4 regions of the Providencia lanzhouensis genome follow, and region 2 is predicted to be linked to each of the others. Evidence: predicted binding sites of a transcription regulator. Region 2 holds the regulator's gene; each other region holds the start of a gene.
What was found. Region 2 encodes CRP, which controls carbon source genes, mostly activating them, when cyclic AMP is high. Its sites were predicted from a motif close to ATGTGANNNNNNTCACAT; they were not measured.
Positions count from the first base shown of each region.

Region 1: pth (aminoacyl-tRNA hydrolase) is a predicted target of CRP. The motif match lies at 3,860-3,877, and genes of this name have one in related genera.
Region 3: ACIH2S_RS03405 (NupC/NupG family nucleoside CNT transporter) is a predicted target of CRP. The motif match lies at 3,406-3,423, and genes of this name have one in related genera.
Region 4: ACIH2S_RS10000 (YchE family NAAT transporter) is a predicted target of CRP. The motif match lies at 5,037-5,054, and genes of this name have one in related genera.

Region 1 covers NZ_CP174123.1:1,832,352-1,840,382, forward strand. Annotated here, with positions in the region: gene ACIH2S_RS08665 (AAA family ATPase) at 1-1,667, shown strand, start outside; gene ychF (redox-regulated ATPase YchF) at 1,884-2,975, opposite strand; gene pth (aminoacyl-tRNA hydrolase) at 3,078-3,668, opposite strand; gene ACIH2S_RS08680 (DUF2583 family protein) at 3,978-4,250, shown strand; gene prs (ribose-phosphate diphosphokinase) at 4,573-5,520, opposite strand; gene ispE (4-(cytidine 5'-diphospho)-2-C-methyl-D-erythritol kinase) at 5,588-6,463, opposite strand; gene lolB (lipoprotein insertase outer membrane protein LolB) at 6,460-7,104, opposite strand; gene hemA (glutamyl-tRNA reductase) at 7,462-8,031, shown strand, end outside.
Region 2 covers NZ_CP174123.1:356,176-364,206, forward strand. Annotated here, with positions in the region: gene ACIH2S_RS01625 (aminodeoxychorismate synthase component II) at 114-689, shown strand; gene ACIH2S_RS01630 (aspartate aminotransferase family protein) at 821-2,035, shown strand; gene ACIH2S_RS01635 (hypothetical protein) at 2,096-3,634, opposite strand; gene crp (cAMP-activated global transcriptional regulator CRP) at 3,848-4,480, opposite strand; gene ACIH2S_RS01645 (OsmC family protein) at 4,804-5,208, shown strand; gene ACIH2S_RS01650 (phosphoribulokinase) at 5,288-6,154, opposite strand; gene ACIH2S_RS01655 (YheU family protein) at 6,203-6,421, opposite strand; gene ACIH2S_RS01660 (hydrolase) at 6,418-7,401, opposite strand; gene ACIH2S_RS01665 (LysE family translocator) at 7,515-8,031, shown strand, end outside.
Region 3 covers NZ_CP174123.1:739,989-748,019, reverse strand. Annotated here, with positions in the region: gene deoA (thymidine phosphorylase) at 1-615, opposite strand, end outside; gene deoC (deoxyribose-phosphate aldolase) at 717-1,496, opposite strand; gene ACIH2S_RS03405 (NupC/NupG family nucleoside CNT transporter) at 1,957-3,252, opposite strand; gene ACIH2S_RS03400 (TatD family hydrolase) at 3,548-4,333, opposite strand; gene ACIH2S_RS03395 (patatin-like phospholipase family protein) at 4,326-5,402, opposite strand; gene ACIH2S_RS03390 (BON domain-containing protein) at 5,545-5,958, opposite strand; gene ACIH2S_RS03385 (Hok/Gef family protein) at 6,225-6,341, opposite strand; gene ACIH2S_RS03380 (Hok/Gef family protein) at 6,737-6,853, opposite strand; gene prfC (peptide chain release factor 3) at 7,174-8,031, opposite strand, start outside.
Region 4 covers NZ_CP174123.1:2,133,415-2,141,445, reverse strand. Annotated here, with positions in the region: gene ACIH2S_RS10015 (thymidine kinase) at 152-781, shown strand; gene ACIH2S_RS10010 (fimbrial biogenesis chaperone) at 1,223-1,924, opposite strand; gene adhE (bifunctional acetaldehyde-CoA/alcohol dehydrogenase) at 2,131-4,791, opposite strand; gene ACIH2S_RS10000 (YchE family NAAT transporter) at 5,302-5,946, shown strand; gene ACIH2S_RS09995 (ABC transporter substrate-binding protein) at 6,562-8,031, shown strand, end outside.

The sequences.
Region 1 (8,031 bases), 1.5 Mb from region 2:
ATGCTGATAGCCCTGAGTATAGGGAATATATGCTTATAGATCAGGCCAAGCTTATTATTTGTATTCCATGTCATTTACGTTCATCGTCATGCGTAAGTATTTTAGATGAATATAATCGTTCAAATTGGCCTCTTGAGCATAAACCAGATATTAATGGATGGAGCGGAATTGTAAGAGCTCCATTCTCATTTGAGGTTTTTAATGAACTGAGTAATGAAGGTGTTCGTAGTATTCTTGAACACTATAATGGATATGGACGAGATGTATTCAGCGACATGTTAATTGGTGGGGAGGAGCAAGTTGCTCGTCAATTAAGTGAGGCATCATCAAGAGACCCATTACGGTTTTTGAGTTTTTTGTCTTTTTACTGGCAGGATATAAATGAAGATTTTCGAAATCATATCATGCATGGGATTGCAAATTATTTGAATTATCGCTATGGAAATCTTAATCCAAGTAATGATTGGAAACCAGTTAATGAACCAGATATTGATGTCTTAATTAACGATCTTTTGGATGAATTGGAGCGGCATTCGGTGTATTGGAGACTAAATAGCTCTGCTTCTGAAGTGTTACAAGGGTGCTCACATATAGTGAGAGATATAAATAACGCAAAACGAGTAACTTTTTTATCTATTCCCTATTTAACAGTGGAAGAAAGAGACCCTATATCAGGAGATGGTGTCACTTATATTTCAATAGGTATTAATATGATTAAAGGTCATATTGCTGATACTCTCATGGTTATGGCAATAAGGTTACATGAAGAACATATCTCTTGGCCCGAGTTGTTATTACCTACATTACATCAATTTGCTTCTAACGATCATCCGGCGGTGAGAGCTGTAGTATTACGCCGTTTACCTCATTTACAGCATATTTTGCCTGAAGTTGGTTGGATAGTATTTGAATTAATAATGCGGAAAGGTAGTGAAGGACTTTGGGATATGGCTGAGCGTTGTCTCTATTATTCTTATCATCATGAGTATGATAGGGTTTCTCCGTGGTTAAGTGTGATTGTGTCTGAAGACATTAAGGATGGATTTCAAGCATGGGGAAGAATATCTGCATTAGCTGTATTATCAGGAAAAATAGAAAGTTGTGATTTTATAAAACAAATAAAAGAATTAAATGATAGTGATGCATGGAAAGGAGCGATAGATGTTTGGACACATTGTGAAAATTTTAAACAACATTCTAATTTATGTCTTGCGGGTTTATCTGCGGCGTTAAGTGATGATAATCAATACTCCTCTATATTAGTAGAGTCGATGGGTAGTCTTTTTAGAGAAAAAGAATCTGTTGTTATTTTACCTATGCAAATGTTAGAGCGCTATTTTTCATTAATATCTACGAGTTCTGAAGCATCCAGAATTGGTTTATTCGGTTTCGGTGCATGGCTAAATATTGTTTCATGTATAGACCCTTTGTATGCATTAAAAGCTACTGAGATTTATTTTGAATATATTCGTACAGTAAAAGCCTACTTACATGATTACAATAACCATTTAGTGCAGTTATTGACTCGCTTATTTATACAAGCAGAAGAGCAGGAAGAATCAGATGATGGAGAAATGCTACATCGAGTAGTTGCTTTGCAAGATATGATGTTGATTTTAGGTGTTGATGAAGTGGATACATGGTTAAAAGCAGCTGAAAGACCATGATGATTACAGTTAGTTTTTTATCCTAAAACTTGCAGTGGTCATGATGAAAAAAGCCTGTTTCAACTGAAAGTTGAAAAGACCAGCTAGATTAACGTAGCTTGAATTTTGGGAAAAGCTGAGACACAACCAAAAGAAAAATCCACTCAGTTACATGGATTTCAAAAGGCTTTATTTCATATAGGGCATCGAACGATGCCCTATAATGGGCTAAATCAATTACACATTAAACAAGAAGTTCAACACATCGCCATCTTTAACGATGTAATCTTTACCTTCTGCACGCATTTTACCGGCTTCTTTCGCACCTTGTTCACCACGGAATTTGATGAAATCTTCGAATGCGATAGTTTGTGCGCGGATAAAGCCTTTTTCGAAGTCAGTATGGATTTTACCCGCCGCTTGTGGAGCCGTTGCACCAACAGGGATAGTCCATGCACGCACTTCTTTCACGCCAGCGGTGAAGTAAGTTTGCAGGTTTAATAATTCGTAACCTGCACGAATCACACGGTTAAGACCTGGCTCTTCAATGCCTAAATCAGCCATAAACTCATCGCGCTCTTCATCGTCCAACTCGGCGATATCAGATTCGATAGCGGCGCAAACAGGCACAACTACAGAACCTTCGGCTTTAGCGATTTCGTAGACTTTGTCTAAGTATGGGTTATTTTCAAAACCATCTTCATTGACGTTAGCAATGTACATGGTTGGCTTCAGGGTCAAGAAGCTTAAATAACGGATTGCGGCTTTATCTTCAGCGGTTAAATCTAATGAACGCAGCATGCCAGCTTGTTCTAAGTGTGGCAGGCATTTTTCTAGAGCTTCTAATTCCGCTTTTGCGTCTTTATCGCCGCCTTTTGCGCGTTTTTGTACGCGGTGAATAGCACGCTCACAAGTATCTAAGTCAGACAGCGCTAATTCAGTGTTGATCACTTCGATATCGGCTGCTGGGTCAACTTGGCCAGCAACGTGGATGATATTGTCATTTTCGAAACAACGAACGACGTGACCAATCGCTTCCGTTTCACGGATGTTAGTCAGGAATTGGTTACCAAGACCTTCACCTTTCGATGCGCCTTTTACCAGACCCGCGATATCAACGAATTCCATCGTGGTTGGCAGGATGCGCTGAGGCTTCACAATTTCAGCTAATTGATCAAGACGTGGGTCTGGCATTGGCACAACACCCGTGTTTGGTTCAATTGTACAGAAAGGGAAGTTGGCTGCTTCGATGCCGGCTTTGGTCAATGCATTAAACAGAGTGGATTTACCCACGTTAGGCAGACCAACGATACCGCATTTAAAACCCATATGTTTCTCACCTTAATAGCGGGGGCAGGCGAGTGCTGCCCCTAATGTTTAGAAAATTGGCGCTGATTATACACAAAAACTCGTGTTTGATGAAATCAACTCTTAGGCTGTGGCTTTAAAACCATGTAAGCGATTGATAGCTTTATCCATTCCATCTGATAACAGGATGTCCGTGCAGCGCACAGATTCATCAATCGCATCATCAATAAGCTTCTGTTCTGACAGCGGAGGCTTGCCTAAAACGAACCCAACAACTTTGTTTTTATCGCCTGGATGCCCAATACCAATGCGTAAGCGGTAAAAGTTAGGGTTATTGGCAAATTTACTTTGAATATCTTTTAAGCCGTTATGTCCGCCGTTACTGCCACCGAGTTTCATTTTGGCAACACCCGGTGGTAAATCGAGCTCATCATGAGCCACTAAAATTTCATCCGGATTAATGCGATAAAAATTAGCGACCGCGGCGACGGATTTACCGCTCAAGTTCATAAAGGTGGTTGGAACCAGCAAGCGAATATCATTGCCATTAAGATTGATGCGAGCTGTATAACCAAAAAATTTAGGCTCTTCCTTTAACGATTGGTTATGGCGTTGTGCCAGTAAATCAACATACCACGCACCAGCGTTATGGCGGGTTTGCGCATATTCAGCGCCCGGATTGGCTAATCCAACAATTAATTTTATTTTACTCACGGGGACTTTTTCACTGTCAATGTATAGAAATTGGTGACTAGTTTACCTCGTGTCGGGGGGGATGTACAAAATTGTCATTGATAAGGTTGTGCTAGTGATAATTAGTTTGTGAATTATTCGTCAATACCATCATCAGTTGTTAAATTGATTAAAAGCACTTTTTGAGTAGATATCCTTAAACTCTTCTATACATGTGAAGCTTATCGCAAATAATTTTACTTAAAGAGCTATACTCTTTACATAAATATAAAGTTTTATCGAACTTTTCTTTAATGCTTGCGTATCAGTTTACTGATATTGGAGGTAGATATGAAACGGAAAATGGTTACTCTCATTGGTAATGGCTTGATGGGGTTGGGTATGGTGGTGATGGGGGGAAGCATCGGTTTAAACCTGTTTTCTCATATTGTTGATTTAGGGTTGTCCGATGACATCATCAATGGTTCACTGTTCGGGATCTTTATCGGTGCATTGGTTTGGTTAGTGGGCGCAAGAATGGGCGGTAAAGAGAAAGTGGAAGACCGTTACTGTTTGCTGAAACGCCAATTTCATTCCCGTAACGATAACCACCGTTACCCATAGTGAGTTGGGCTGAAGCTCATCAATGGATATCCTCAGTGAACAAAAATGTGTCATTGAAAAATAGGTAAAATCTAAATAAGAGTGAAATTCGATATCAATGATTTCACTCTTATTTTTTGTCTAAAGCCACGATAAATGAAACCGTTCAAAAAAATAAAGCCCCTACGGTTGATGAACAACAGTAGGGGCGCTACTTATAAATTTTTGTATCGTGACCACAATGAATGTGGTGCGATAAAGCACATTTCTCGCCTCAATAATTTAATGAAAAACTACTGAAACCAGCATGTTAAAACGGGGTCATTAAGACCCCGCTTTAGAATTAGTGCTCGAACATCGCAGAAATTGACTCTTCATTGCTGATACGGCGAATAGCTTCGGCCAGCATGCCTGAAAGGGTCAGGGTGCGAACTTTGTTCAGCGCCTTGATTTCAGGAGAAAGAGGAATTGTGTCACAAACAATGACTTCATCAATTACAGAGTTTTTGATGTTGTCTACAGCATTACCTGAGAAGATTGGGTGAGTTGCATAAGCGAATACACGCTTAGCACCACGTTCTTTCAGCGCTTCAGCTGCTTTACACAGTGTGCCACCAGTATCAATCATATCGTCAACTAAGATACAGTCACGACCAGAAACGTCACCGATGATATGCATCACTTGAGAAACGTTTGCGCGTGGGCGACGTTTGTCAATGATTGCCATATCAGTATCGTTCAGTAATTTCGCGATTGCTCTAGCACGAACGACGCCGCCGATGTCTGGAGAAACAACGATTGGGTTTTCTAAATCTTTCTGCAGCATATCTTCCAGAAGGATTGGGCTACCAAATACGTTATCTACAGGAACATCAAAGAAGCCCTGGATCTGCTCTGCGTGTAAGTCAACAGTAAGAACACGGTCAACACCCACACTTGACAGAAAATCGGCAACAACTTTAGCGGTGATTGGTACACGGGCAGAACGTACGCGACGATCCTGTCTTGCATAACCGAAGTAAGGGATAACAGCGGTAATACGACCAGCAGATGCACGGCGCAGGGCATCGACCATAACAACGAGTTCCATCAGGTTGTCATTGGTTGGTGCGCAAGTTGACTGGATGATAAAAATATCACCACCGCGAACATTTTCATTAATTTGAACACTGACTTCGCCGTCGCTAAAACGACCAACAGCCGCGTCTCCAAGATTAGTGTAAAGGCGGTTAGCAACACGTTGTGCTAGTTCCGGTGTAGCGTTACCAGCAAAAAGCTTCATATCGGGCACGAGAAAAACCTCAGGCTTGCGTCCAGAGAGATATTGTTGACCAACAGCAATGATGGATAAGTCATCACTATCGGTGCAATACACGGGTTATCCCAGCGCGGAATTTGTGCACAGGAGAAACATTCGCTCCTTGAGCGACGAATCCTTGCACCCACGATGGGGATTTATTTAACACCTTCAGGGCATCCGCTTGGGTTTCAAATTCAGAAAACACACAAGCGCCTGTTCCTGTTAGGCGAGACGGAGCATATTCTAACAGCCAAGAAACGAGCTGTTCAACCTCACGAAAACGTTTTCTTGCGATCGGTTCACAGTCATTTGCATACGGAGCCAGTAATAATGCGGCTAAAGAGCGTTTTGGAGAATTTCTATTTAATTCTGGATCTGTGAAGATCATCGGGGTTGAGATTTCAATTCCGGGGTGTGCGACTAAATACCAACGCTCTTTTGGTTCTGCGGGTGTTAAAATTTCGCCAATGCCTTCAGCAAAGGCGGCATGACCGCGAACAAAAACGGGAACATCAGCACCAAGGTGTTTACCTAATTCGGCTAAAACCTCATCAGAAACGTGAGTTCCCCAATGCTCATTAAGCGCAATCAGCGTTGTCGCGGCATTTGACGATCCGCCACCAATACCACCGCCCATCGGCAGCACTTTGTTGATGTGAATATCTGCACCTAACGCCCCTTGATGATTGAGGGTTTCGCGACAATAGGTTCGCAAGCTTTTTGCTGCACGAATAATTAAGTTTTTTTCGGTATCCACACCCGGCATCGGGGTGAGCAAATTAATCTGATCATCCGAACGAGTGCTAAAGGTGATTTCATCACCATAATCTAAAAATTGAAACAGAGTCTGTAGCTCATGATAACCATCAGCTCGCTGCCCAGTAATGTATAAAAAAAGATTCAATTTTGCCGGTGATGGCCACGTTAACGTCATTTTTTCAGTGTCCAACTATCCATTTTTAATTTGATGATTTTATCCCCTTGCTTCAACTCCATGTGGTTCGGCAGCATCGGCGAGGTTTTGGTATCGTAAGAGAGATAATCCAATTTCCATGTTTCGCCATTGATTTTAAACGTCACGGATTTGAGCAGGTGGTTGCTATCGAGAGTATATTCAGTGGCACGCCCTGGAGAACCGACCAACCAAGCGGTGAGATCATCAATGGGGATATCCATACCAGTTAACTGATAAATTAATTCACTTGGCACATCACTCATGTGAGTTTGCCCATCTTTCGTGGTTAATTTGGTTAAATCAGGTTCCACACTAAGTTCCAGTTCACGCGTACCTAATGGGTTAGTCAGCAATAAACGGTATTTTTCGGGGGTATATTGCTGCCAGAAAAACTTCGCGTAAGTTTTGGTTTCTGTTCCGGTACCTTGACCGCCAATGTACACAAAGGAGCCGCGAGTTTGGTAATCACGCAGTTCAACCACTTGTGATTGGTGGGCTTTCCACTGCGCATCCGTTGAAGATGAAGTGCCTTTCGTAGTGTCTTGAGATGTGGTCACACAGGCAGTCAGCAGCAGGCAGGAAAGGGGCATTAATCGCCAAAAGTTTCTGGCTGGGCGCATAAACGACAGAGCTGAAGAAAGTTGCATATCGGTTCTCAAAAGGTAATTTTCAGGAATATTGCGCTAATCTGCAGTGGTTATCAATGAAAACATACTAAAAAATAGGGAATTTGCTTTCTGTGCCAAATAGCGGCATCCTTGATGCATCTTATTGATATTGATATCAGACAGTCCGATAATCAACGTAAATTTTGGTGTGCATCATCTTTCTGATTGTTGATGATAGGCTACCCGTAGAAACAGACGCGTTAATCATCTACAATATACGAATATAAATCGCAGTAATGAGCTAGGTCACTAGTATCATGCTGACAAATAAATTAGCAATGTGAGCAATGTGAGTAAGTCGTAAGCACAATGACCCTATTAGCCTTAGGCATTAATCATAAAACAGCACCAGTGGCTTTGCGTGAGCAAGTCGCTTTTGGTCCTGAAAAAATCGACCACGCACTTGAGGAGTTACTGAAACAGCCTCAAGTGAGTGGCGGCGTTGTGCTGTCTACCTGTAACCGAACTGAACTGTATCTTAGCCTTGAATCCCAAGAAAAAGCGCAGGAGCAGTTAACTAAATGGTTATGTGATTTTCACGGGATCACCGCCAAAGATCTACAACCTAGCCTTTATTGGCACCAAGATGCGCGCGCAGTTAGCCATCTTATGCGTGTGGCAAGTGGGCTAGATTCGTTGGTTCTTGGTGAGCCTCAAATTCTCGGTCAAGTGAAAAAGGCGTTTGCGCTTTCGCAAGATAATCATTCTCTATCTAGCGAATTAGAGCGCTTATTCCAAAAATCGTTTTCCGTGGCTAAACGTGTACGAACTGAAACTGATATCGGTGCGAATGCGGTCTCTGTCGCTTTTGCGGCTTGTACACTGGCGAGACAGATTTTCGAATCACTCAAACATTTGAATATTTTGTTAGTCGGTGCA
Region 2 (8,031 bases):
GCCGCCCTTTGTGATAATTTATGGTTTTTGGGACGCGTTCTAATTGCTAACCGCCACAAATTATGCATAAACAAAAAAACTTATAATGATAAAAATCAGTCGGATAGGCTACTATGCTTTTACTTATTGATAATTACGATTCATTTACATACAACTTATACCAATATTTCTGCGAACTAGGGGCGGAAGTGCTGGTGAAACGTAATGACGAAATTACCATTGAAGAAATTGAACAATTGGCTCCAACCCATTTGGTCATTTCACCGGGTCCTTGCACGCCTGATGAGGCAGGGATTTCTCTGGAAGCGATAAAACATTTTGCCGGGAAAGTCCCCATTTTGGGGATCTGCTTAGGTCATCAAGCCATTGGGCAAGCTTTTGGTGCCTCTGTCGTGAAAGCGAGAGAAGTGATGCACGGCAAAACGTCATCTATCCACCATAATCATCAAGGGGTATTTAAAGGACTTAATCGGCCTTTAACGGTGACTCGCTATCACTCTTTAGTGATTGCGGCAGAAACACTACCAGCCTCTTTTGATGTCTCCGCATGGTCACTGAATAACGGGGATATCGATGAAATTATGGGGATCCGCCATAAAACCCTGCCAATTGAAGGGGTTCAATTCCATCCTGAAAGTATTCTCAGCGAACAAGGTCATGAGTTGTTGAGTAACTTTCTCAAATATTAGTGGTTGATTTTCGCGAATAGCAAAATTAATTATGCATATTTTACCCTTCCCTATTGCTCTTTATTGATTTTTTATTCATATTTGATGCTTATATTTTCACTTAGGCATTCGATAAAGAGCAGGTGAGGGGTATGTCAGAACAACACGCAGTCAATCGGCAAACTTTTGATCAGGTTATGTTACCTATTTTTTCGCCAGCTGAATTTATTCCAGTTAAAGGCGAAGGTAGTCGCGTTTGGGATCAGCAAGGTAAAGAATATATTGATTTTGCAGGTGGGATCGCGGTTTTAGCGCTGGGTCATTGCCATCCAAGTTTAGTCGCTGCTGTTCGTGAACAAAGCGAAAAACTGTGGCATGTGAGCAATGTTTTTACCAATGAGCAGGCGTTAAAGCTGGCTCAAAAATTAACCAAAGCAACATTTGCAGACCGTGCATTTTTTGTGAACTCTGGCTCTGAAGCGAATGAAGCCGCATTCAAGTTAGCGCGTCGTTATGCCATCACCAAATATAGCCCATATAAAACGAAGATCATTGCATTCAAGCAAGCGTTTCACGGCAGAACATTATTTACTGTCTCAGTCGGTGGACAAGCGAAATATGCAGATGGTTTTGGTCCAAAGCCTGCGGATATTATTCATGTGCCTTTTAATGACCTTGATGCCGTTAAAGCCGTGATCGATGAAAATACCTGTGCAGTGGTTTTGGAGCCAGTTCAAGGGGAAGGCGGGGTAACCCCAGCAACACCAGAATTTCTGCAAGGAGTTCGTAAGCTTTGCGATGAAAATAATACATTACTTATTTTTGACGAAGTGCAAAGTGGAATGGGGCGTACGGGGAAATTATTCTCTTATATGCACTATGATGTCGTTCCCGATATTTTAACCACAGCAAAAGCCCTCGGCGGCGGCTTCCCGATTAGTGCGATGATTACAACCGCTGAAATTGCTAAGACTATGGAAGTGGGCTCACACGGAACCACTTATGGTGGTAATCCGCTGGCGTGTGCGGTGGGTAATGCCGCTTTTGATATTATCAATACCGATGAAGTACTTGATGGGGTTGCTAAGCGCCGTGAGTTATTTGTCGCCCATTTAAACAAGCTTAATGACCAATATGGCATTTTTGCTGAAATTCGTGGAATGGGCTTATTAATTGGTGCAGAACTAAATGGCAAATTACTGAATCGCTCAAAAGATATTCTACAAGCTTGCGCGGCTGAAGGGCTGATGATGCTGAATGCGGGTACAAATGTATTGCGCTTTACACCATCACTGATTATTTCTGAAGATGAAATTAATAGCGGGATGGCGAAGTTAGAAACGGCAATTAGTAAGTTGCTAGCCTAATTGTATTTTTATAGTGACAGAGGCATATTTGCCTCTGTCACTGATCAATTACTCAAGCTGTTACTTGTTATTAAGCTTAGCTAATTTCGCTTGAATTATCGCAGAGTGTGCTTCTTCTTTGGCTATTTGTTTGCTCAGATTATTTATTTCATTCATGGTTTTTTCTGTTTTATCCAACATAGCATCTAAATTTTTAGTATTGGGTTTTCCTTTATTTGATGCTATTTTTGATGAGTTTTCATTTGATGAAAACTGATATTTTTCACTATTATGTTTGGCTCTTAACATTGATGTTCTAGTTTGGTTAATTTTTCCATTAAATTGATATGTTTTTTTCTTTGGCTTCACGACAATGTGTGTTTTTTTATGAGGCGTCTCTGTATTCTCTGTTTCTTTGTTTTTTAATTCTTTATTTTTTTGAGTAGCAATATGATCATTTTTTACATGTATCTTTGCTGTTTCTTCTGAACTATATCCTGATTCATCCGTTTTTTCTGAAAAATAGCCGGATGAGTTGGAGTTTAAACTTTCATTACTGGAATGAATTTTATTTTCAAGTTCATTCAGTGTGTCCATATTTTTAAGATGTCGATTTATTGATTTCATGTCAGTTTCATCAACAAGTAATTTATTTAGTTGATGTGTTGATGGAGTTGATAAGCGAACCAAACTGCCGTTAATTTTTTTGTGTAAATTATGACTCCAATCACTAGTGTCATTATCCCACTCAAGCTCATCATTGAACTCAAATTCGTTATTATTGCTCTTTATTTTATTCTCATCATTTATTTTTAAAATAGAAGTTTTCTGTATCATGCTTGATTCAGCTTCTTTTTTTATTCTCTCTTCATCTGCTTTTATTGCATTTTCTTTGTCTGTCTCTGTTTTTTTCAGTTGCTCAGCTAGGTTAGCTTTTAATGATTTTAGCGTGTTAAGATTATCTTCAACCTTTTGAGTCGAAGCGGTATTTTGATAAGTGATTACATTGTTTTCTTTTGTTATTTCATGTTTTTTTTGGGTTTCGATTTCCTTTTTAAAGGTGACTAAAAATTGTTCACTCTTGTTTTTTTTAAAGATGTTTTTTAAATAGCGAATACCTTTTTCATGGGTCGATTTTATTTCTAAAATTAAGTTTGAAAATCGGCTTGATGAACGTTTTAAATTAAATTCTTTAAAAACATTGGTTTCTGGAGTACTTGTTTTATCAATTAGCATTAGTTTGGCATCCTGTTTTTCATTAATAAGTGGCTGGTTTTTTATTGAGACGGAATGGTTAAAAACACGTGGGGATTTAAGAATTAAAAAATGGTCATTAACTTCAATAGCTTCATGATATTTATAGGGAAGTGTTATTTTTTCTACAGGAGGTGAGTATTTAATTAGATTAATTTCTTTTTGTTCACTTGGCTCAAAGTGACAAGTCGATATAGCGAAATGTTTTTTTTGATAATGTAAATTAGATAGGCGATTATTATCGGGTATGCATGAATCAATATTATTGGTTTTTTTTATTTTATTAGATAATGATGAAGTGGTTATGATTTTATTATCATTGATATTAATAATGCTTTCGTTTCTTGGATTGATATTTTTAATCATCGTGTTGTCAACTCTCAATAATGGTTTAGTTACCACTATCTTAATTTGACAATTAACTATAATTATATAAAGAAACGATACTCATCAATGAACGTATATAAATGAGAGGGAGAATATAAAGGTTCTTAATTAAGAGAAAATAGCTTTGTACGTGAAGTATAAAGCTATTTCAATATCGAAGCCTCACCAAGAAAGGTGAGGCTGACAGGTAAATTAGCGAGTGCCGTAAACAACGATTGTTTTGCCGTGTGCGGAGATTAAGTTTTGATCTTCCAGCATCTTTAAAATACGACCGACAGTTTCGCGAGAACAACCTACGATTTGACCGATTTCCTGACGAGTAATTTTGATTTGCATACCGTCTGGGTGAGTCATCGCATCAGGCTGTTTAGCTAAATTCAACAATGTTTGAGCAATACGACCAGTAACATCTAAGAATGCAAGGTTACCAACTTTTTCAGACGTGGTTTGCAAACGACTTGCCATTTGCGCGGAAAGGCGCATCAGGATATCAGGATTGACTTGAATCAGCTGACGGAATTTCTTGTAAGAAATTTCAGCGACTTCGCAAGCAACTTTCGCGCGAACCCACGCAGTACGTTCTTGCCCTTCTTCAAATAACCCAAGTTCGCCAATGAAATCTCCCTGATTGAGGTAAGAGAGAATCATTTCCTTGCCTTCTTCATCTTTGATTAAAACAGCCACTGAACCTTTAACAATGTAGTAAAGGGTTTCTGCTTTTTCACCCTGATGGATCAGAGTGCTCTTGGATGGATACTTATGAATATGGCAGTGTGACAAAAACCATTCAAGAGTAGGGTCTGTTTGTGGCTTGCCGAGAACCATTAGCGTTATCCTCTGTATGTTATTGCAACCTTTCGAAAAGTAGGGAAAGGCTGACTTTAAAGTGTCTAGCTTAGCATATTAAGTCACATTGATGCCTATTATTAATGCTGCTCTAGGCTAACGTAAATTAATATCAATTGTATAATATAATCAATTAAATCGTTGAGTTTTGATCTTAATCCTATCAACTGACCATTGTTTGTATCATATCCAATGCCGAAAGTCTTCCCTGTATCGCTTCAGCCTAATAATGCTGATATAACATTGTCTAGATATATGGAACAATGTGACGATAAATATCACTATTTTCGAGAGGAATAAAAATGGAAGCACGCGTAAAGTGGGTTGAAGGGCTCTCTTTTCTAGGTGAGTCGGCATCAGGTCATCAAATCATGATGGATGGTAATGCGGGCGACAAAGCACCGAGTCCGATGGAAATGGTTTTAATGGCAGCAGGCGGATGCAGCGCGATTGATGTGGTTTCTATTCTGCAAAAAGGTCGTCAGGATATTGTTGATTGTGAAGTGAAATTAACTTCACAACGCCGTGAAGAAGCCCCGCGTTATTTTACGGATATCAACCTGCACTTTATTGTGACGGGACGTGAATTAACGGACAAAGTGGTAGAGCGTGCGGTTCAACTTTCTGCTGAAAAATATTGTTCAGTTGCTATCATGTTAGAAAAAACGGTTAACGTGACTCATAGCTTCGAAATTAAAACGCCGTAATTATTTTCTTGATATTAAGATGCTTATCGATAATTAAGATAAGCATCTTGTTATTTATCTATTTAATGAGAATCTCAAACTACCCATTTCGTTGTTTCATTAATTTTTCCACTAATGGCATCATAATAAGCTCCATCGCGAGCCCTAATTTCCCTCCGGGTACCACAATGGTATTCATTGCTGAAATAAACGAGCCATTTAACATGGATAATAAATAAGGAAAATCGATCTGCTCTAATCCTCTAAAGCGAATAACAATAAAACTTTCGTCCTGTGAAGGAATGGCTTTGGCAGAAAAAGGGTTAGAGGTGTCAACGGTAGGAACCCGCTGGAAGTTAATATGGGTACGAGAAAACTGCGGCGTAATATAGTTAATATAATCCCCCATCGAACGGACTACAGAATCCATTACGGCTTCACGAGAATGCCCTCGCTCGGTGGTATCGCGGATCAATTTCTGGATCCATTCAAGGTTAACAATCGGTACTACACCGACAAGTAAATCAACATGCTGAGCAACATCATGCTCTGGGGTGACTACGCCACCATGTAATCCTTCATAAAACAGCACATCAGTATTAGCGGGTAATGGCTCCCATGGCGTAAATGTGCCGGGTTGTAGACCATAAGGCACGGCTTCATCGTAAGTGTGTAAATATTTCCGAGATTGACCGCCACCCGTTTGGGCATAATCAATGAGGGTTTGTTCCAGTAGAGAAAAATCATTGGCTTCTGGGCCGAAATAACTGATATGGCGCCCTTGCTCGCGAGCTTTACGAATAGCCATATCCATTTCAGGGCGGGTATAACGATGAAAACTATCCCCCTCAAGGGTGGCTGGGCGGATATTTAATTGATGGAAAATTTTACGAAAAGCTTGGCTCGTTGAGGTTGTTCCTGCGCCACTCGAACCCGTCACTGCAATAATCGGATGCTTCTTCGACATAGTGGACTCCCTGTTTTACGCCATGACCACTATTTTTGAGAAACAGCGCTACGGGCGAAACTGGTTATTAGGCATGAAATTTACCGATTCATGTAACTCAGACCAGACTAGCACAATTTCGCCGGAAACTAACTGCCGTTTCACATCATTGACTTTGTCCTGCAAGCTTTTTTCGTGAACGCCATAATCGGTTCCTTCGCGCAAAACATAACTCTCGATAAGATTTTCGAGGGTTTCAGGTGCGAGATCTTTCCACGGAATAATCATGATTTTTGCTCATTCAAATACGCAGTTAGCCACAGAGGGATGCGAGTTTCTAACCACATTTGTGGTTTTCTAAAACTACCGCCGACAAACCCGACGTGCCCACCATGCTCCGTCATTTGGTATTCAATATTTTCGGGTAAATGGCTTAAATCAGGCACGACTTCGGGCGCCATGAATGGGTCGTCTTTTGCGTGAATAATCAGGGTTGGCTTAGTAATTTGAGATAACTTAGGTAGCGCACTGCATTTTTGGTAATAATCAGCAGCGTCATCAAAACCATGAATACGCGCGGTGATCACATCATCGAATTCACGAATGCGTTTTAACTGTTTTAGCTGCAACAAATTAAGAGGAAGTGAACCCGGATAACGCACCAGTTTGCGGGTGGCGTTACGTTTCAATCCATTTAATAGGTAACGTTGATAGAGCTGAGAAATTCCTTTCTCCATTTTCATGGAGCAGGCTTCAAGCATTAATGGCGCCGAGACAACGACGCCAGCATCTAATTCAGCATTCTCACCGTTTTCAGCTAAATAACAGGCGAGCATATTACCGCCAAGGGAATAGCCTACCGCGGCGGTGGGGGCATCACCCCATGTCTGTTTTAGCCAATGTAAAAAATAGCGTGCATCACTGGTTTCACCGGAATGGTAAATACGTTTTTGGCGATTAGGTTCACCACTGCATCCTCTAAAATGCATGATCACGCCGAGCCACCCTTGTTTCTGGGCGCTTTCTAACATCCCGTGGGCATAGGGGCTTTTAAAATTTCCTTCCAACCCATGAAAAATCACTAAACGAGGCTTTTCGCTCGCTTGTTCTGGGTTTTCACTCCAAGCAAGATCGATAAAATCACCGTCAGGCAATTCTAATCGCTGCCATGTTGGGATAATTTTCGGGGTACGGCGAAAGATCCTTGGCAATAAGGTTTGGAGATGTGGGTTCTTTGCCCAACTCATAGGGCGGAAATTTTCTGACATGGCCTTATTTTTTATTTAGTGGAACGCTTGTGAGTGACATAACATACTGTTATTTTTCTGTGATGCAAGTAAACAAATCTAGAAACAAATTTAGGTTGAGGAACATAGTATAAATGACTCTGGGGCTAATTTTTTCGCTTTTTACGTTTTTATTCATTGCAGCAGTCACACCCGGCCCTAACAACATGTTGTTGACCTCTTGTGCAGCTAACTACGGTTTTCGTCGCAGTATCGGATTATTATTAGGAATAATGCTGGGCATGCAGTCAATTTTATATTTGTCTGCCTTCGGTGTTGCCGCGCTATTACTATTATATCCTGCAATTCATATTGTGCTGAAAATCATTGGTAGCGTTTATTTATTATGGCTAGCGTGGAAAACAGCCACTGCCAGTTACGAGCCACTCAAAACAGACAGTAAAGCCTCTAAAAGCGTTACTTGGTTTCAAGGCGGACTGTTGCAGTTCTTAAACCCGAAAGCATGGATGATGGGGCTAGGCGCAGTAGGGAGTTTTAGTCTTCCAGGCGAGTTATTTACTCAGTCTATTATCGTGATGAGCATAGCGTTTGTGATTGTGAATTTCGTCGCGGGCTTGATTTGGATGGGCTTTGGTTCCTTGATCGGAGTTT
Region 3 (8,031 bases), 380 kb from region 2:
CACTTTAACGTCCATCACTAACGCATCTAACCCTTCGGCTAATTTTTTACCTAAGATAGACGCGGTGATAAGCGGAATAGAATCCACAGTCGCCGTGATATCGCGAGTCGCATAGAAACGCTTGTCAGCAGGCGCTAATGAGTTGGTTTGACCAATAATCGCCACGCCGACATTTTTGATAATGTCGCGGAAACGCTCATCGTCAGGGAAAATATCAAACCCAGGAATAGCTTCGAGCTTATCAAGTGTTCCACCGGTGTGACCTAAGCCGCGACCGGAAATCATCGGAACATAACCACCACATGCAGCAACCATAGGTCCCAACATGAGTGAAGTCACGTCACCCACGCCACCGGTGGAGTGTTTATCCACGAGTGGGCCATTAAGATTCAGTGATTTCCAATTTAATACGGTACCTGAGTCACGCATCGCTAGCGTTAGCGCAACACGTTCTGGGGTTGTCATATCATTGAAATAGATGGTCATTGCTAGGGCTGCAATCTGACCTTCAGAAACCGTGTTATCACGCACACCATTGATGAAGAAGCGGATCTCTTCTTCGCTTAATGGTTTGCCGTCACGTTTTTTACGAATAATTTCTTGAGCGAGAAACACAATAGGCTCCTTAATTCACATCGAATTCTTCGGCTAAATAGTCACGGCTGTTGCCCAAGTGAGATTGGGCAACAGTCTGATGTCACTAATAATTGCGATTATTAATAGCTGCTGGAAGATTTTTTAACGTCAAATCCCAGCGTATTTAATAAATTCGCTAATAAGCTAGATGCGCCGAAACGGAAATGGCGAGCATCAGCCCAGTTATCGCCTAAGATTTTGCTTGCTAAGGCTAAATATTGTGCTGCTTCTTCAGCGGTACGAACGCCGCCAGCAGGTTTGAAACCAACACTTTTCGCAACGCCCATATCATGAATGACTTGCATCATGATTTCTGCGCTTTCTAAAGTGGCATTCACAGGCACTTTACCTGTAGATGTCTTAATAAAATCAGCACCTGCATTAATTGAAATTTCAGACGCTTTACGGATTAAAGCGGCATCTTTTAGTTCGCCAGTTTCAATGATCACTTTAAGTAATACATTTGCAGCCGCACAAGCATCCTTACATGCTTTCACTAAATCGAAACCGATTTTTTCATTACCAGCCATCAGTGCACGGTATGGGAATACAACGTCAACTTCATCCGCACCATAAGCAATGGCAGCTTTAGTTTCTGCTAAAGCAATCTCTATATCATCATTACCATGTGGGAAGTTGGTGACGGTTGCAATGCGGATATCTGGCGTTCCTTGCTCACGTAAAGTTTTACGTGCGATAGGAATAAAACGAGGATAAATACAGATAGCAGCGGTGTGACCTGCTGGGCTTTTTGCCTGGTGACATAAGGCGATCACTTTTGCGTCAGTGTCGTCGTCATTTAACGTGGTTAAATCCATCAGGGTCAGTGCGCGTTGCGCTGCTGCTTTTAAATCAGTCATATAACTCTCCAACGATGTTAATTCTTTCAGAACGATACGTTCTTTGTTGGCGAGCGGGCTTGTTCCATAAAGATGCTAGTTAGGTTTTCCAAACTCAGCAGCTGAGATCCATCTCACCGCACGATGCCCTAGAGCCAGTTGACTCTATGAACTATCAGTTCCGTGGCAACTTACTGTTACCTATTTGACCACGTAACTGGGGTATTTTATGCGCTACAAATCACATTTATCGACTGAACGTTACATTATTAAATATATATTCGTGAACGATATCACAATTCCATAGGTAATTGCTCACTCTTTGTCAGCCATTATACAGGCTGCAGCCTTCTCGTCTTAAATTGATTACGTTAAGAATAGTTGAAAAAGTAAGAGTTACGATAAAAACCAGAAAAAGAATATCGCAGAAGAAAATGACAGCGGAAAGACCAATCGCCTTTCCGCTACACAAACAGGGGGATTACATTGCGGTCATTGCAGCTAATGTTAAGAAGAAGCCAGCAATCGTTGCACTCATTAAGTTAGAGAGTGTACCCGCCATAACAGCTTTCATACCTAAACGAGCCACATCACTACGGCGATTTGGTGCCATTCCACCTAAGCCGCCCAGCAAAATTGCCACAGAAGATAAGTTCGCAAAACCACACAGCGCGAAGGAAATAATCGCTTTAGTGTGATCAGACAGAACTTGTTTGCCCGCCGCAATCACATCCGCATCTGCTTTCATATATTCGCCGAAGTTCATGAAAGCAACGAATTCGTTTACAACCACTTTTTGCCCGATGAAAGAACCGGCAATTGTCGCTTCGCTCCACGGCACACCAATCAGGTATGCGATTGGGGCAAATACCCAACCTAGTAATAATTCGAGGGATAATTGCGGATAGTCAAACCAGCCACCCACGCCACTTAAAATACCGTTAATTAATGCAATTAATGCGATGAACGCCAGTAACATTGCCCCCACGTTCAGAGCCAGTTGCATACCGGATGCTGCACCAGATGCGGCTGCATCGATGATGTTCGCTGGGCGATCTTCTTCTGCCACTAAATCTTTAGCATCCACATCATCTTTAGCAACTTCAGTTTCAGGAACCATTAACTTAGCAAACAGTAATCCACCCGGTGCCGCCATGAAGGATGCCGCAATCAGATATTCCATTGGAACACCCATTTGCGCATAACCCGCTAATACTGAACCCGCTACAGACGCTAAACCACCACACATGATGGCAAACAGCTCAGAGTTAGTCATGGTAGAAATATAGGGACGAACAACCAGAGGCGCTTCAGTTTGACCGACGAAAATATTCGCGGTTGCAGACAGTGATTCGGTTCTTGACGTTCCCAGTACTTTTTGCAGACCACCACCTAGAATTTTGATGACCAGTTGCATGATGCCGAGATAATACAGGACTGCAATCAGAGATGAGAAGAAGACGATGATCGGCAATACACGGAAAGCAAAGATAAAGCCGCCGCCGCCAAATAATTCAAACATTTTGTCGGAAACTAGACCACCAAAGATGAAGCTCATCCCATCTTGACCGTAACCGATAACTTTAGAAACACCGTCGGACATGCCTTGTAAAACGCTACGTCCCGCTGGGGAGTATAGAACGAATGCGCCGATAGCGACTTGGATTAAAAAAGCACCGCCGACTGTACGAAGTCTAATTGCGCGACGATTGCTGGAGAAGAGAACGGCTATCGCAATAAGCACCGCCATCCCAACAATACTCAAAATGAGTTGCATGGAAGTATCCCTGTTCACTTAATTCTAGGTTAATGTATAAAGAAACTCGCAAGATTCCACGAATCTTAGTTCGATGATTATAACCAGTCATCATTAATAACCCCCAACATTCATCACAAATCCAAAGTGCAATAAGTAACATAAATTCAAATATTGTGACGAAAATCACAATAGAAGATCAGTTTAGTCTGGAAAAGCACTAAAGCGATAGTAGAAGAGGTAAAAAGCTGAATGGATTTACTCGGATAACTACATAAAATACTTAAGAAATAATTATTAATTGACTAATTATAGTCTAAATTAGATTAAATAACGTCCGGCTATTGTTGTAAAGTTGTTGTGCTATTTCATCCGGAGATTCGTGGCGCAGCTCACACAAAGATTGAAATACCCATTGAATACGCTCAGGCCGATTAGGCTCACCTTGAAAACCGGATACAGGCATATCCGGTGCATCGGTTTCAAACACAAGACAACTTAGCGGGAGTTGAGCCATAACTTGGCGGGTTTTATTCGCGCGCTCATAAGTGATTGTCCCGCCAACACCAATGTAATACCCCAGTTTCACAAAACTTTCGGCTTGAGAAAGGCTGCCAGCAAAACCATGCACTACACCACGTGCGGGGACTTCATAGCGACGTAACATCGCAACCAACTGGTCATGGGTTTTTCGTGAATGCAGAATAACGGGTAAGTCAAACTGCTTAGCTAGCTTCAACTGGCGTTGAAGTAATATTTGCTGCCTTTCAAATTGAGGATCTTCCATATAGAGATCAAGCCCAATCTCTCCTACCGCCACGCACTTCTGGTTTTTACGCATCAGAAAATCCGTCAGTTTTTCAAAATGTGATTCTTGAAACTGACTTAAATATAGAGGATGAAATCCCATTGCTGCATGGAGTTGAGAATACTCATGCGCTAAATTCCATATGCGTTGAAAGTTATCCTGACTAACCGCAGGAATAATAATATCCGTAATTCCACCTTGCTTCGCGGTTTCTAGACTTTCTGTAAGTGCCTCACTGAACGGGGGAAAATCAAAATGACAGTGGGTGTCAATAAATCGAATATTATCACTCATGAGCAGGATTGCCTTGCAGGGCGCTAGCACTTGCTGCCTCAACTGTTTTTCCTGCTAATAAAGACTCTCGCTGATCTTCCATATGCATCAACTCTAATGAATTCGAGTTCTTAGAAAATCGACCGAAATCAGCATCATTACTCGCAAACTGTTGAGCTAATGCCGCAATAAAGTAACGCCCACAGCGCCGTCCGACATGGTAATCTTGGTTTAAGGCACTAATTTTACTGCCTAAAGCACTGCTTTTCAGTGGTGTTGGTGGGTATATTTCAAAAATCTGCACGCCATCGGGTGGATTTTCGATAAATTCCTGGGTTTTTCGATAACTCTTCAAGTGAACTTTTAACATGGCCGCCATGCGTTGCAGCGCCGAATTATCACCTTCCAGCCAGCGTGTCATTCGTTTTACCCATTCAGGCGTAAAGTACATTTGAGAAGGTACAGTGCGGATCACAACTATCGTATCAGCCCCACGACGATAAGCTTCCTCGACAGGGATCGCTGCGCTTATTCCTCCATCGTGGTATCGCACGCCGCTAAACTCTACGCCAGTTCGATAAAATCCTGGAATGGCGCTAGAGGCACGAATGATATCCAACCAAGAATCCGCATCAGGCTGTAAAAATGCTGCTGAAAAATCATCGCTACGACTGGCTCCCATATAGAATTCACGACCAGAATCTAATAATTCAAGCCCTGCATCCATATTAAGTGGAAACTCTTTAGCCGTCGTTTCAATCAACCAATCAAGGTCAATTAAGTTTCCTCCACGAATAAATCTCAGCGGGTTAAAAAAATTAAGATTTGTGGTATAGCGAGTAATAACTCGGCGGGCATATCCTGCTTGACCACAAATATAAGCGGATAAATTTTGGGCGCCCGCAGACGTCCCTATCATCAAATCAAAAGGGTTAAAGTTTTCTATCAGAAATTCATCCAATACACCGGCCGTAAAAATACCACGCTGACCGCCACCTTCGCAGATAAGGGCAGTTTTTCTTCCGTTAATTTCATCAGAAAACGCGAGTGGCTCAATCGTGCCTAAAGTGACTGGAACATGCTTTCCCATAGTAACCCTTTCTCTATATTGACGTGTATTTAATCAATCCCATTATAAATATGATTAAATTAAATGATTCTCATTAAACCGCTTTTCTCAGGGAGAGCAAATAGTAAAATGAGCTTTCGGCTGAAAGCCCATTTAAAAGAAATTACTTGTTCGTCAGAACTAAACCATTCTGTACTGATTTTACCCCTTTCGCGGTCGATGCAATCTGTACAACTTGATTTATCTGCTCGCTAGATTTGAGAAAACCAGAGAGGTAAACCACACCCTGAACAGTTTTCACCGACACACTATTACTTGGGAGCCCACTGGTACCTAAGAGTTTGCTTTTAATATCCGCAGTAATGGACGAATCATCAATATAGGTATCGGTACTTTTCACACCACTAGAGATGGCATTACCTGTATCTTTTCCCGCCATTTCAACAGTTTTAGCTGCGCTGTCCCAAGTTTCTGAAGCTTGTTTTTTCAAGGCGCTATCAGATGATGAGCTACAAGCAAAAAGTGCCCAGCTCAATCCAATGACACCTAAAGAACGTAAAACGGCGATCTTTTTCATTGGAACCTTCCTCTTGGTATGATTAATAAACTAACAATGTCATAGCCTAAGTAAAAAACAGGTAAAAATAAAGTCAAATAACTCATCTTACAGAGTATGACTCAAGGTAATTTTCAGTTTTGAGATAATTAATCTTAATTAGATGATTTGAATAAGAAATTAAAAATAATTGTCTAATATCTATCGATGAGAAAAATAGAAAAAGGGTGCCTGTATCACCTAACCCACAATCAGAGAGAAATGTGGGGGATGACTCCCCCACCAGACTACTCAACGCATAACAGAGTAGCTTGAACCATTGTGTTTCCACTGACTACATTAACCGAACAAAGTCGGTCCCGCAGCAGCAGTGAAAGGCACAATACCGTGGTGCACACGGTCATTAGCCCGATAAGAGCAAACTTGGTCATTCCTCTTGACTCCTGTACAAAAAGGAGACAAAATCCAATTGTCTAGGTTGGAGACTGCCTCGAGTTACTGTTAATGGAACTCGGGGCTTTCGTCTTTTTGGTCTCACAACTTGTTGTCTGCTTGAACCAAAATGATCCAAGCACCCACCGCCATCATAGCAGTATGCTCATCGAGAAAAAATATCGATTCAATTAACTAACCATATGATATTAAATTCATTTTTAATGATTACTATCGTTAATGGCTATTTATTATAGCTAATCGATAGGAAATGGGATTTTTTAAGGGTTATCTGACTTGAAAAAGGGTGCCTGTACCACCTAACCCACAATCAGAGAGAAATGTGGGGGATGACTCCCCCACCAGACTACTCAACGCATAACAGAGTAGCTTGAACCATTGTGTTTCCACTGACTACATTAACCGAACAAAGTCGGTCCCGCAGCAGCAGTGAAAGGCACAATACCGTGGCGCACACGGTCATTAGCCCGATAAGAGCAAACTTGGTCATTCCTCTTGACTCCTGTACAAAAAGGAGACAGAATCCAATTGTTGGGTTGGAGACTGCCTCGAGTTACTGTTAATGGAACTCGGGGCTTTCGTCTTTTGGGTCTCACAACTTAATGTCTGCTTGAACCAAAATGATCCAAGCACCCACCGCCATCATAGCAGCATACCTATCGCGAAAAAATATCGATTCGATTAGTTATGGCATTGAAAATATTAATGATTAATTGAATAAATAACAAAAATGGCCAACTCAGTTGACCATTTCGATATAAATGCACTAATTAGAGATAATGATTAGTGTTCGCGCGTTTTGCGGAATCTCACTTCAGGATAACGTTCGCTGGTTAAGTTCAAATTAACCATTGTTGGTGCAATATACGATAAATTATCACCACCATCTAAGGCTAAGTTCTGCTCATTTTTGCGCTTAAATTCTTCGAATTTTTTCACATCATCGCACTCAACCCAGCGAGCAGTAGAAACGTTAACCGCTTCATAAATCGCTTCAACGTTATATTCACTCTTCAAGCGAGAAACCACCACGTCAAACTGGAGCACCCCTACCGCCCCCACAATCAAGTCATTATTGATTAATGGACGGAAGACCTGCACAGCACCCTCTTCGGATAACTGCACCAAACCTTTCAGTAGCTGCTTCTGCTTCAGCGGATCACGCAGACGAATACGGCGGAATAATTCAGGAGCAAAGTTCGGGATCCCTGTAAATTTCAGTTCTTCACCTTGGGTGAAAGTATCCCCAATCTGAATAGTACCGTGGTTATGCAAACCGATGATATCCCCTGCATACGCATTCTCAACTTGAGAACGGTCACCCGCCATAAAGGTCAGCGCATCAGAAATCACCACGTCTTTCTTAATGCGAACTTGGCGTAGCTTCATCCCTTTTTCATAAGTACCCGAGACGATACGCATAAAGGCAACACGGTCACGGTGTTTTGGATCCATATTCGCCTGAATTTTGAAAACGAAGCCGGTAAATTTCTCTTCAGTGGCTTCCACTTCACGCACATCAGTTTTACGTGCCTGCGGTGCAGGCGCCCACTCAACGAGGCCATCAAGCATATGATCCACACCGAAGTTACCTAAGGCGGTACCAAAGAATACAGGGGTCAGTTCACCCGCTAAGAATGC
Region 4 (8,031 bases), 1.8 Mb from region 2:
ACAACACAGATGATGTGTGATCTAAAGGAACTAATTTAACATAGTGATGGATGGAAATTCATACACTTACTTATCTACATAGGTTTAAGTTAATCTTAAAAGACCTTTATGCTAAAGTATTCGCGAATATTATTTTTTAGGGAACCGCCCAATGGCACAGCTATATTTCTATTATTCTGCGATGAATGCGGGTAAATCGACTTCATTATTACAATCTTCCTATAACTATCACGAACGTGGAATGCGTACGCTGATTTTTACCGCTGAGATCGATAACCGCTTCAGTCAAGGTAAGGTATCTTCGCGGATCGGTTTATCTGCGGATGCGTTATTATTTTCGCCTATAACGAATATGGCAAAAATTATCAAAAACGAGAATAATGCTCAAAAAGTACATTGCGTACTTATTGATGAATGCCAATTTCTGACAAAACAGCAAGTAGAGCAATTATGTGATGTCGTCGATAATTTAGACATTCCGGTACTCTGTTATGGTTTACGAACGGATTTTTCCGGAGAGTTGTTTGCAGGAAGCCAATATTTATTAGCATGGGCAGATAAACTCGTTGAGTTAAAAACCGTCTGCTACTGTGGACGTAAGGCAAATAAAGTTTTGCGGATTGGTGGTGATGGCATCCCAGTATATGAGGGGGATCAAGTGGATATCGGCGGGAATGAAAAGTATATTTCAGTTTGTCGAAAGCATTACTCAGACGCTATCAAGCAAGCTCAATTAATGAATAGCGGTGCAATTGAAAAAATACCGTTTAACTTCAAATAATCATTAATTAAGATTAATGAGTTATATAGTTTACAAATAGGAATATCAGATTATTAAGATATTTTTGTCAAATAAAGTAAATGAATTAATAAAATACTCAGCTCGCTAGTTCTTAAAAGGGATGCATAGCAGATAAAGTTTCAGCGTTCATAGAATAAAACCGGATTGAGTGAGATTTGATAAGCCTCATGTTTTTAACATGGGGCTTTCTTTTTATGGCAGTTTAATTTCACACTTTGGCACATATCATATAATCAAAAAATGCAAATTTACTCGAAACTGTAGGGCGCAATGAAATTTAGCATTTCAGCATTTTAAAACGGTCGTTGTAATGAAAACTTCAAACTATCATCAATGGCGAGTGTGATTGCAGGAAACCCCAACATCGTCAATAAAAACAAAAATAGAGAAAAGCGCACCAGTCAAATGGGGATTATTGACTTATTTACTCTTAACTGGCGGATAAATAATAATGTCAGAGAGACCACCAAAATCATTAATCATCTGCCAACTAGCTTGGGAAATATGACCTTGTAGACCAGTGATTTCAGTATCACTAAATGGCGTGAGGATCAGGCTTTTCCTACAGTTTTGCTGGTTATATTTGAGGTTTACCACCGTGAGATAATAGGGGGTAGGGTTATTAAACACCCATTGTTTTCCCTGTTTTTTTAGAGTCACTTGCTGAAATACCGCATTATTAGGCACTGCCAGTTGATGAGGGCGGTAAAAGACTTTAATCACGATATTCGTCACAAACGAGCGTTTGGCATCATTTTTCTGTTCATTAGGATGCTTTGGTGCGGGAATAGCCCGTGTATTTAAAAAAAACAGAGATTCTCTATCTACGGGTAATTCCCTTTCATTTTTTAATAATACATGAGCACTAAACTTACTATTTGCATCTAATCTGAACAGTGGTGGTGTCACAGCAAAATAAAGGGATTTGGCACCTTCGAGTTGTTCAGTTACAGAGGTCTGAATTAGATAGGGGTTCAAATCATCATTCACAATGGTAAATGTTGCATTGGATTTAGTGCTATTTAGGATTAATCGAGTTTGTTCCAAACGCAAGCCAGCACTGTAAGCGAAAAAGCTTACTATGAATAAAAGTATGTAGGTAACGCCAGCCAGTTTTTTCATATCAGCTTATTAATCCACAATAAAGGAAAAATCATTGTCGATTGGAAAGCATCAATTTGCGGATCGCATATTTTTCCAGATGGACACCTAAGATAAGTATAAAGTATTATGACGAAATAACGAGAAAGGCTCCAAAAGCGTTAGGAAAACCCTAAATCTTTTGAAGCCTTTTTTATGTATTAATGGCTAAGCCATCAACGAGTTAACTATTTTTTACTGCTTTTCTTTTCAGCTTTTGGTGCTGCTGGCTCTGCACTTTTTTCAGTAAATTCACGACCGTAGTAAGAATCCAGTAACAGTTGTTTAATTTCAGATATCAGCGGATAACGTGGGTTAGCGCCAGTACATTGGTCATCAAATGCATCTTCAGACAGTTTATCTAAGTGAGCTAAGAAGTCCGCTTCGGCAACGCCAGCTTCACGGATAGACTTAGGAATGCCTAAATCCGCTTTCATCTCTTCTAACCAAGCCAGTAAGCGTTCAATCTTCGCACCAGTACGGTCGCCTGCTTTGGTTAATCCTAAGTGGTCTGCAATCTCAGCGTATTGGCGGCGTGCTTGAGGGCGGTCATATTGGCTGAATGCTGTTTGCTTAGTTGGATTATCATTTGCGTTGAAACGAATTACGTTACAAATCAATAGGGCGTTTGCTAAACCGTGTGGAATATGGAATTCCGATCCCAGTTTATGCGCCATTGAGTGACAAACCCCTAAGAAGGCGTTAGCAAAAGCAATACCGGCTAATGTTGCCGCATTATGAACGCGCTCTCTTGCTACTGGATTTTTTGCTCCTTCATGGTAGCTTGCTGGCAGATAATCTTTTAACAGGGTCAGTGCTTTGAGTGCTTGACCATCAGAGAACTCATTTGCCAGAACAGAAACATAAGATTCTAATGCGTGAGTCACTGCATCCAAACCACCAAACGCGGTTAAGGATTTAGGCATGTTCATCACGAGGTTAGCATCAACAATCGCCATATTTGGTGTTAATGCGTAGTCCGCTAATGGGTATTTTTGACCTGTTTTATCATCCGTCACAACAGCAAATGGCGTCACTTCTGAACCTGTACCTGAAGTGGTGGTGATAGCGACCAGTTTTGCTTTCACACCCATTTTTGGGAACTTGTGAATACGTTTACGGATATCCATAAAACGTAATGCTAATTCTTCAAAGTGTGTTTCTGGATGTTCGTACATCACCCACATGATTTTCGCAGCATCCATTGGGGAACCACCACCTAAAGCGATGATCACATCCGGTTGGAAGGCTTGCATTTGAGCAGCACCTTTACGCACAACGGATAATGTTGGGTCAGCTTCGACTTCAAAGAAAACATCGGTTTCAATATGGTGCTTTTTCAGAACATCGACAATTTCATCAACATAGCCATTATTAAATAAGTAGCTATCGGTCACGATAAAGACGCGTTTCGCACCATCAGTGGCTATCTCTTCTAAAGCGATTGGAAGACATCCACGGCGGAAATAGATTGAACTAGGAAGTTTATGCCACAACATATTTTCAGCTCTTTTTGCCACGGTTTTCTTATTGATTAAATGTTTTGGTCCCACGTTTTCAGAGATGGAGTTACCCCCCCAAGAACCACAACCCAAGGTTAAAGACGGCGCCAGTTTAAAGTTATACAGGTCACCGATACCGCCTTGAGACGCAGGAGTATTAATCAAAATACGCGCCGTTTTCATTTTTTCGCCAAAATAGCTGACACGGTCATGTTGGTTATCTTGGTCAGTATAGAGACAAGAGGTGTGACCGATACCGCCCATTTCCACTAACTGTTCAGCTTTCTCTACTGCATCTTCAAAGTTTTTAGCGCGATACATTGCTAAGAGTGGGGACAATTTTTCATGAGCGAATGGCTCTGACTCATCCACAAGTTTGACTTCACCAATTAAGATCTTAGTGGTTTCAGGAACGATAACGCCCGCCATTTCTGCAATTTTAAATGCAGGTTGACCCACGATAGCCGCGTTTAAGTTGCCATCTTTTAAAATGATATTTTGTACCGCTTTGAGCTCTTTACCTTGTAACAGGTAGCCGCCATGGGTAGCGAAACGCTCACGAACTTGATCATAAACAGCATCAACCACCACTACAGATTGTTCAGATGCGCAAATTACGCCGTTATCAAATGTTTTTGACATTAAGATAGAGGCAACGGCACGTTTGATGTCTGCGGTTTCATCGATAACAACTGGCGTGTTACCCGCACCCACTCCAATCGCAGGTTTACCGGAACTGTAAGCCGCTTTCACCATGCCTGGACCACCTGTCGCTAAGATCAGGTTAATGTCAGGGTGGTGCATCAGCGCATTGGATAGCTCAACAGAAGGGGAGTCAATCCAGCCAATAATATCTTTTGGTGCGCCAGCTTCAATGGCCGCGTTCAATACAATCTCAGCAGCACGGTTAGTCGCAATTTTAGCGCGTGGGTGTGGAGAGAAAATAATAGCGTTACGGGTTTTTAAACTAATTAATGATTTAAAAATTGCGGTAGAGGTTGGGTTAGTGGTTGGAACGATACCGCAGATAATACCAATCGGCTCAGCAATGGTGATGGTACCAAAAGTTGGGTCTTCAGATAGAACACCACAGGTTTTCTCGTCTTTATATGCGTTGTAGATATACTCAGAAGCGAAGTGGTTTTTAATCACTTTATCTTCAACAATCCCCATGCCTGACTCTTCAACTGCGAGTTTTGCTAATGGAATTCGTGCATCAGCAGCAGCAAGAGCAGCGGCGCGGAAAATACGATCCACTTTCTCTTGAGAGAAGCTGGCGAATTCACGTTGAGCTTTTTTGACACGAGCAACAAGTTCATTGAGTTCAGTAACGTTTGTTACGGACATATAGATTACTCCTGATAAAGTTAAAATTTTTAAGCCAATGAGCAAAGCATCTAAAAAAAGCTGTTGTGACTAGAACATCTAAAACGACCACCCAAAACAACAGTATAGATAAACTTAATAATAATGCTTTTCGCCCATGCTAATTGGCTTATAAATCTCAGATAAATAGCTCAAAAAGTAAAAATTAACTGATTGATTACCGCGTTTATCAGTTGAGACTAGATTAACAAAAAGGGAATTTAATAAAGTGATCTAAATCACAAAGTATGCAAGCTGACTCCATTCAGCATGCTGTTTTTATGGGATTCATTGATTTGCAAAAAAATGATTAATTTATCGCTAAAAAGAGGTGAATAAATCATTCTTTTTTGGCCATTAAGATAAGTTGCAATAAATAATTCTACTAAGATGCACAAAATTGTTCTTTAACTAAGGATTTTAGCGATTTCAGTGATAAAATTAGTTCAGGTAAGCGTTTATTGTTTAAGAATTTTATGAGGGTATTAATGGGTGAGCGCAACATTACTTGATTTATCAGGCTATATTAAATTTTTTATTGGTCTATTTGCGTTGGTAAACCCGGTTGGTATCCTGCCTGTGTTTATTAGTATGACAAACTATCAAACCGTTGCGAGCCGCAATAGAACTAATACGATAGCCAACTCATCAGTCGCAATTATTCTTTGTACATCGTTGCTGGTGGGGGACTCGATATTACAGCTGTTTGGTATTTCAATTGACTCATTCCGCATCGCGGGGGGAATTCTGATTGTCACCATCGCGCTATCGATGATCAGCGGTAAAATTGGTGAGGACAAACAGAACAAACAAGAAAAAACAGAAACCGCAGTGCGCGATAGTATTGGAGTGGTACCGTTAGCGCTTCCGTTAATGGCGGGTCCCGGTGCAATCAGTTCGTGCATTGTCTGGTCATCGCGATGGACTGGCTGGCAGAACTTTATTGGTTTAGCGTTAACCAGTATTTTGTTCGCTTTTTGCTGTTGGCTGTTGTTCCGCTCTGCGTCTTTACTGGTTCGTTACTTAGGGCAAACGGGCATCAACGTTGTCACTCGTATCATGGGGCTACTACTCATGTCATTAGGTATCGAAATCGCTGTAACGGGTGTTAAAGCCATATTTCCAGGACTTTTATAGTGAGTGTTATTTAGCCGTCTTACGAGACGGCTATTCTCATCTGCCTTTCCCTTCATTCCATTATTCCTTTCGAATTCAAAATATTCACTCAAATATTTTGGCTTGTTATGTGTAATCAAACCGTCCTTTACAATCAAAATAATTCCTCTACGCGATAAATTTGAAATGTGATTATGTGTCGCACTTTTTGCAAAATCAGGCATAAAAAGTAAGGAAATGTGAGCTGCGTAAATTTATTCACTATTCTCATTAGAGATTGTTAATGATATGTTTGGATTAATGTTGATGAAAATTTTAAGAGTAACTTAAGGTTTTTTATTATCTAATTGTTTTTATTTGAGTATTTAAAGGTTGAGGAAGTGTGTTACCCCTTTTCAATAGGCTCTCTAACTTTAAATGTTAAATAAATGTAATTTTTATAACTTTTTTTTATAAGCTTTCTGAGCAAAATTGCACCGTTAAGGAAAGCTTTTGGTGGTTAAATTAGAAAACAGCTTAAGAAACAGTGACTAGAGCAGTAGTAAATCAACAATGTGTAGGCGAACTAAACGTCGTTCAACATACGTTGAAACGTTAACTGTAAAACCGCAACTATGAAATGGAGAAGGCGCAACGATGAAACTTACTACCAAGCACAGTTTACTTTCCTGTCTCATTTTCTCATTAACAATTTCTGCTCAAGCTTCATCAACCCCCGATAAATCCCCATTAAATACAACATCTATAAATAAAATAGTGGTCAATAACGGTTCAGAAGTGACTTCACTCGATCCTCATAAAGTCGAAGGGGTACCTGAAGGCAATATTATTTTAAATTTATTGGAAGGGCTGGTTTACGACGATATTAATGGTGTGGCGGTTCCTGGTATGGCAACCCATTGGCAAAATGAAAATTACACCGTATGGACATTTACCTTACGCGATGATGCCAAGTGGAGTGATGGCACTCCCGTTGTTGCAGAGGATTTTGTATATAGTTGGCAGCGTTTAGCGGATCCCAAAACTGGCTCGCCTTATTCCAGTTATTTACAAAATGCTTATATCGAAAATGCAGACGCTATTTTAAAAGGTCAAAAACCTAAAGAATCGTTGGGCGTTAAAGCCCTTGATGACAAACATTTGCAAGTCATCCTAAGCCATCCCGTTCCGTATTTTATCGATATGCTTTCCCACACTTCAATGAAACCCGTTAACCGTAAAGCCATTGAAAAGTACGGCGATAAATGGACTCAACCGGGTTCCTTTGTGGGCAATGGCGCCTATGTTTTGGATGAGTGGACGGTCAACGAGCGAATTATTATCAAACGTAATCCGTTATATTGGAATGACGCAAAAACGCAGATTGATCAAGCGACATTCTTAGCGATTACCTCTGAAGTCAGTGATAACAATCGCTATCGCAGTGGGGAAATCGATATTAGTAATTCAGCTATTCCCCCAACACTATTCAAAAAGATGAAAGCGGAAAAGCCGAACGAACTGTATGTTCGTCCGTTTCTGTGTACGTTTTATTATGAAATTAATAATCAAAAAGCCCCATTCACGGATCCTCGAGTACGAGAAGCCATTAAGTTAGGTTTAGACAGAGAAACCATCACTAATAAAATTATCGATCAAGGACAGACGGTGGCTTACGGTTTTACGCCAACGTTTATCCATAATGGTAATTTTGCAGTGCCAGAATGGGTAAAGCTCACGCCAGAACAGCGTTATCAACGTGCGAAAGAGTTGCTCGCGGAGGCTGGATATAACGCCAAAAATCCGCTCAAGTTTACCTTGCTATATAACACCTCAGACCAAAATAAACAGCAGGCGATTGTAGCGGCATCCATGTGGCAGAAAAATATTGGCGCAGAGGTAACACTGCAAAACCAAGAGTGGAAAACCACACTGCAAAATCGCCATGAAGGAAATTATCAGGTTGCAAGAGCAACATGGTGTGCCGATTACAATGAACCTTCTGCATTTTTGAATTCATTACTATCAGAAAACAGCAACAATACGGCGGCCTATAAAAATAAAGCCTATGACCAACTGTTATTAGAGGCTTTAACGGCACCGGATGACCAAGCTCGTCAACAGATT